One region of the Limnobacter thiooxidans genome, then DNA from elsewhere that is predicted to be linked to it. Evidence: predicted binding sites of a transcription regulator. Region 1 holds the regulator's gene; the other holds the start of a gene.
The links. The regulator sigma-54, encoded in region 1, starts transcription at its own class of promoters, with help from an activator protein. The targets are predictions, from matches to a motif close to TGGCANGNAANCTGCTTT.

Region 1 (3,366 bases):
CACCTACGAACAAAACACTGAGTTTTTGAATGTGGTGGGCGCGCCAAACAGCGCGGGCAAAACACGGGTTCAAGCAGTGATCAAACCCAAGACACAAGGACAGGCGCAGTGAGCAACCCCGTCAAGCAAACCACCAACACGACGCCAGCTCAAACTCTGACCGGGCAAGGTCGGCTTCAAGCGCACAGCCTTCGCAAAGCTTACCGAAGCAAACGCGTAATCGAAGACGTATCCCTGCACGTGGACACGGGAGAGGTGGTGGGTCTACTTGGCCCCAACGGCGCAGGTAAAACCACCTGTTTTTACATGATTGTGGGGCTGGTCAGCGCCGACGAAGGAAACATCTGCCTGGAAGGCCAGGACATCACCCTCAAACCCATCCATGAGCGGTCGCGTGCCGGGCTGTCCTACCTGCCCCAGGAAGCCTCGGTATTCAGGAAGTTGACGGTCGAGGAAAATATTCGGGCCGTGCTCGAAATCAACCCGCCCACGGACAAAACGATCGATCAGGCGGTTGAAGACCTGTTGAATGACTTGCAGATCACGCACATCCGAACTTCAGTCGCTGCATCTCTTTCTGGAGGCGAACGCCGCCGCCTGGAAATTGCGCGGGCCTTGGGCAGCCAGCCCCGCTTCATTCTGCTGGATGAGCCGTTCGCGGGTGTGGACCCAATCGCAGTGCTTGAGATTCAGCGCATCGTCGCGTTTTTGAAGTCTAAGGGTATCGGTGTGCTGATCACTGACCACAACGTGCGTGAAACGCTGGGCATTTGCGACCGCGCTTACATCATCAGCGCGGGCCGGGTATTGGCCTCGGGCAGCCCGGAGCAGATTGTAAAAAATGACGATGTACGCCGTGTATATCTTGGCGAACACTTCCGGATGTAAAGCTGAATCAACATGAAACAATCACTTCAGCTTAAAGTTTCCCAAAACCTCACGCTAACCCCTCAGCTACAGCAGTCCATTCGCCTGTTACAACTGTCCACGCTTGAATTGCAGCAGGAAATCCAGCAGGCCCTTGCCGAAAACCCGCTGCTAGAACTGGCAGATGAAGAAGCGATGGAAGGCGAACGCACACTGAGCCTGGACAGCAGCAATGGTGAACTGCACGAACCCAAAGGCGACAGCTTTGAGGCTGAACCCGACCCCCGTAAAGCGCCTGAACCCGTCAGCGACCAACAGGCTGAACAGGACAACCAGGGCGAAGAAATTGTTCAGCGTGAAACCATTGACTCGATTGAGGACAATTGGGAAGGCGATTGGCGCGACAACAGCGGCGCCAACGCCGACGGCGATGAGGAAAAGCCAGGCCTGCAGCTTGCTGCGCCTGACAGCAGCCTGCACCAACATCTGATCGACCAGTTGCGCCTGACGCAAGCCAGTGAACGGGACAAAAACCTCGTGCTGTGGCTGATCGACTACCTGAGTGACGACGGCTACCTCACCGTTGAATTGGAAGACCTTTGGGAAACCCTGCAAGACGAACCCGACCTGGAGTTTGAAGAACTCAGCGCGGCCCTGAGCCTGCTGCAAAGCTTTGACCCACCTGGTGTGGGCGCACGCAATGCTTCCGAATGCCTGCTGTTGCAACTGGCCCAAAGGTCCGACATCACCTGCCAGCCCTCACTACTCGGCAACTGCCAGGCCATTATCCGCGACCACCTTGGACTGCTCGCCCAACGCGACTTCACCAAGTTGAAAAAAGCACTCAACGTGGACGAAGACGTGCTGAAGGTTTGCCACCAGATCATTCGTTCACTTGAACCATTTCCTGGCGCGCGCTTTCGCCGAATTGACGACGACCATGTAGTTCCCGACGTAATTGTCAAGAAACTTAGCGGCCAATGGCATGTGCAATTGAACCCGGATGTCATGCCAAAAATCCGAATCAATGAAATGTATGCCTCTATTTTGCGCTCTCATCGAGGGCAAAGTGCGCAACTCAGCGCCCAACTTCAAGAGGCCCGCTGGCTATTAAAAAACGTTCAGCAGCGATTTGACACTATTTTACGAGTCAGCCAGGCCATCGTTGAAAGGCAGATTGGCTACTTCAACCATGGTGAAATTGCCATGCAGCCCTTGGTTTTGCGAGAAATTGCAGACCTTCTCGGTCTTCATGAATCGACTGTGTCAAGGGTTACCACGCAAAAATATATGTTGACGCCCTATGGGTTGGTTGAGCTAAAGTATTTCTTCGGGAGTCATGTTTCCACCGACTCGGGTGGGCAGGCTTCCAGCACGGCCATCCGTGCGCTCATCAAGCAACTGATTTCTGCGGAGGACGCCAAGCAGCCGATATCTGACAGCCAAATCGCCGAACTACTCGGTCAACAGGGCATCGTGGTCGCAAGACGCACGGTCGCTAAATACCGGGAATCACTGAAAATACCCCCGGTGAACATGCGAAAGTCGCTTTAAAAACTAAAGCTTCCCCCGCAGCAACGAAAGGAGATACCTTTATGAACTTGAACATCAATGGTCATCATCTGGAAGTTACCCCAGCAATTCGAAATTACGTAATTGAAAAACTGGATCGGGTGAAAAGGCATTTTGACCATGTGATTGACGCATCGGTGACCATTTCAGTGGTCAAGCTGGTTCAGAAGGCCGATGTCACGCTGCATGTACGCGGCAAAGACATCCATGCAGAAGCAAGCCATGAAAACCTCTATGCGGCAATTGACGCGCTGGCCGACAAACTGGATCGCCAGGTCCTTCGCCACAAAGACAAAGTGACCAATCACAATCACACCCCCATGAAACACCAAGTGGTTGAAGAAGCTGAATAAACCACTGTAATTTCAGGGAAATTCAAAAGGCGGACAACAATCCGCCTTTTCCGTTTTTATGGCGTATAATCGGCCCCACCATTAGAAGCGGGTATCAGGAATCAACAGCGATGAACTTGATCGCAAATCTACTGCCACCATCCAACATTTTGTTGGACACACAGGTCACCAGCAAAAAGCGCGTCTTCGAGCAAGCCGGACTGGTCTTTGAGAACAACCAGGGTATCGCAAGGTCCAAGGTGTTCGACAGCCTCTTCGCGCGAGAACGTCTGGGTTCCACTGGCCTTGGCCAGCAAGTGGCTGTGCCGCACGGCCGCATCAAGGGTCTGCGCGAACCTATCGCATCCCTTGTTCGCGTTCAAGACCCCATCCCTTTCGATGCACCTGATGGCCAGCCTGTCAAACTACTCATGTTTTTGCTGGTGCCTGAAAGCGCAAACCAGCATCATCTGGATATACTGTCTGAATTGGCTCAAATGCTGTCTGACAAAGACTTCCGGGAAAAGCTCATGACCGAGTCTGATCCGGGTGCCACACACCAGCTGATCGCCAACTGGGAGCCCTACCAACCCGC
Region 2 (3,366 bases), 670 kb from region 1:
GACCTGTCCAGTTGGAATCGATGAAGGTGATTGCGCCGGTTGGGCAAGCTGTTGCACAAGCAGGGTCGCCACCACACAGGTCACACTTCTGAACCTTGCCGGTTTCCTGGACATAGTTGACCGTACCGAACGGGCAGGCAATGGTGCACACCTTGCAACCCACGCATGTGTCTTCTGAAACAACCTTCACACCGTTGGTCTTGTCCATCGTAATGGCTTCGACCGGGCAGGCATGCAGACACCACGCCTCGTCACACTGCGTGCAGGTGTAGGGCACTTTTTTGCCAGTGTGATGAAAGTCGAATACCTTGATTCGCGACAGTGAGGTGTTGAACACCTGGTAGTTTTCATAGCTGCAAGCCATTTCACACTGCAGGCAGCCCGTGCACTTGTCGGGCGTGATGTGAAGAGATTTTTGCATCCCGTTGTTCCTCGCTTTATTGGTTTATTGGTTTTTTGGCACTACTCATGGAGGGGTCTTATGCAATAAGCCTGCCAACTTTAAAACAGGTGCGGAACAGGTCACGGCAACAATTTTCTGAATTAACGACAATCACGCAGCATCGAAGAAGGACAGGTGTTTCATTTTGATACAACTGCTTCAAAAAAAAGCCCTGCGCATTGGCAGGGCTGTTTCATTCAATCACTTCAGGCGTTCAGGGCCTAATGTACTTCACACCGTATTTTTCAAAGATTTTTGCCAGTTCCCCTGATTCCTTCAAATCATTCATGGCGTTGGTCAGCTTTTCAGCCAATTCCTTGTTGCTTTTCTTGGTGGCCATGCCAACGACCCAACCTTTTGGAGGCAAGGAGTTGTGTGGAACCTTGGACACGTAGAAATCGGCTTTTTTGTCAGGGTACTGCTGCAAGGCCCACTCCAGCTCTGCACGGGTGGCCATGACCGCCACCAACTCACCGCTCACCATGGCATCTACTGCTTCCTTCGGGGTTTTGAAGTTGACCAGGTTGTCTGCATAGGCTGCATTGTCAGCCCCTGCAAGCATGATGCTGGGCAATGCCGCGGTTTCAGCCCCGATCCTGTTGCCTGCTTCAGAAAACGGCTTGAAACTGTCCAGCGTGGGCAGTTTCTTGATATTACGCGCCACGAAAATGTCGTCGCGTGTGTAAGGCGAGAAGAACAGTGCCTGGTCCTCTTTCTGCATGATGTAGGCGTCAACAGGCGCATGCATCAGGATGTCGGCAGGTGCTCCAGCCAGGTAGTGGCCACGGGTCACCATGTTACGAATGTCATCAGAAAACTCTTCATCCTCATTGAACGGACGAACGCGCAATCCCAATCCAAGCTTGCCCGCAAGGGCGCGGGCAATGTCAACGTCAATGCCTTTGCCTTGGTCCGAATAAGGGGCCAGGTAGTTATAAACAGCCACAGTGAGCACACCCGAGGCCTGAACCTTGGCCCAGTCGGTGAGTTCCTGTGCCTGGGCACCCACGTGAACCGAGAATGCGATCGCTACTGCAGAAAGGGCTTTTACAGCCAAGTTGGCAGTTTTGCGAAAAGAAAATGGAAGAGTCAACGCGATGGGAGTTGCGTTCATGAGGTGTGTCTCCTGAGAGGAATGTGCCTTGGTAGCACTTCTGTTTTTTCTGTAAATGAAGGCCCAAGCTTCAATGAACCTGGGCTCTTCGTAAAGCCAACTGGCGCAGCTTATTCCGCTGGGCGGGTTTCTACATACGCCTTGATCGCCCAAATGGCTTCCTGATTCAGGATGCCGGCGAAGGCCGGCATGTAAACGCGGTCACCGCGCACTTTGCCACCCAGTACAGAATTGCGGAAGTAAGTGTCCATTTCAGTCTTGCACTGTTCTTTGGCCTTCTTGCCTGCGAACGAATCGCACTCGGCATTCATCTTGCGCAAGTCAGGTGAAATTCCACCGCTGATTACTTCCAAACCATGACAACGCGCGCAATTCTGGTTGTAGGCCGAGCTTCCAATCCGAATGGCTTCCTTGTCGCCCGTGTACGGGTTGTTGTCCAGCATGTCGTCACCAAGCGGCTTCAGCGTCGAGGTGTCAACAACCTGAGGGGTTACATCGCCATGGGCGAAAGCAACGGCCGCAGCAATTGAAAAAAGGGATGCCACAAGGGCTTTACGAACTAACATCACAACTCCTGTCTTTCTAAGAATGATTCAACACCTCCGAGCTATTGCAAGCCCCATGCCACCCAACAAACCATCAATTGTGAATAACCTTGAGAAACTGTAACAAATGGCGAACTGGGTAGCCCCTGCCACTGTTCTGTGCTAATTTTCATCAAGCTGTGTTTCATTTTGAAACAAGATGAATTGAGTTGGCACAGTGTTTGCATTGTGAAGAAACAGGATCGAGCAGGTGGATGTTGTCACTGCCAGACTCAGATCCCCGTTGCACCAAAAAACATACCTATAAAAAGCAGCACCCAAAGAAGCAGGAGACAAGGATGACATTTTTATCCGAGCGGGACAGCGGCAGCATCGCGTCCAATGCCCAGGTACTGGAACTGATTGACCCCGGCACAGAGGGGCATCTTGAATTTATTCGCAGGGCCCACCAGCGTTCAACCGCAGCCGGCCTTGACACTACAGCCAAAGTTGACATTGCCCCCCCTGCAGGAAACACGCTCAAAGAACTGATCGAAAAAAACAATCGATTGAAATCTTGCGCGCTCCCTTTCATGGAGACGCTGTACGAGCAAGTGGTCAATACACACAGCATGGTTCTGCTGACCGATGCCAGCGGAACCATCATTGAATCCCTCGGAGACGACGACTTTCTGGTCAAGGCCCAGAAAGTTGCCTTGGCGCCTGGCGTTACCTGGAGCGAAGAGCACAAGGGCACGAATGCGATTGGCACTGCCCTGATTGAGGAATTGCCCACGGTGGTTCACGGTCAGGATCACTTTCTGGATGTGAACCGTTTTCTGACCTGCTCTGCTGCACCGATTTTCGATCCGAACGGTGTCGCCATTGGTGTACTGGATGTGACAGGCGATTACCGCAGCTACCACCGCCACACCATGGGCCTGGTGCGCATGTCGGCGCAAATGATTGAAAACCATTTGTTCAACAGCTCCTTTCAAGACGCAATTATTGTCCAGTTTCACCAGCGCGGAGAGTTCTTGGGCTCTGTGGTGGAAGGTGCTGCGGCGTTTTCTCCAGGAGGCAAGTTTCTCGCAGCCAACAGGGCGGCCATGGTCCAGTTTGGCATGTCCAGCAACGCACTGAAAAGCCACACCTTCAGCTCGCTTTTCGGCATGCCTTTGTCGGCACTGATTGACCATTACCGAACTTGCAACCCTATCCCCCTGATTCTCTGCCTGCACAATGGCAACCAGGTAACCGCCAAGGCAAGCCTTGGCAGCGTGGGC

Region 2: a site for sigma-54 is predicted at 2,166-2,183, ahead of pedF (cytochrome c-550 PedF). Genes of this name have one in related genera too.

Annotation. Positions count from the first base shown of each region.
Region 1 covers NZ_AP028947.1:363,081-366,446, reverse strand. Annotated here, with positions in the region: gene lptA (lipopolysaccharide transport periplasmic protein LptA) at 1-112, shown strand, start outside; gene lptB (LPS export ABC transporter ATP-binding protein) at 109-888, shown strand; gene RGQ30_RS01625 (RNA polymerase factor sigma-54) at 901-2,421, shown strand; gene hpf (ribosome hibernation-promoting factor, HPF/YfiA family) at 2,463-2,792, shown strand; gene RGQ30_RS01615 (PTS sugar transporter subunit IIA) at 2,903-3,366, shown strand, end outside.
Region 2 covers NZ_AP028947.1:1,036,015-1,039,380, reverse strand. Annotated here, with positions in the region: gene RGQ30_RS04730 (4Fe-4S dicluster domain-containing protein) at 1-421, opposite strand, end outside; gene RGQ30_RS04725 (substrate-binding periplasmic protein) at 657-1,556, opposite strand; gene pedF (cytochrome c-550 PedF) at 1,667-2,122, opposite strand; gene RGQ30_RS04715 (sigma-54-dependent Fis family transcriptional regulator) at 2,440-3,366, shown strand, end outside.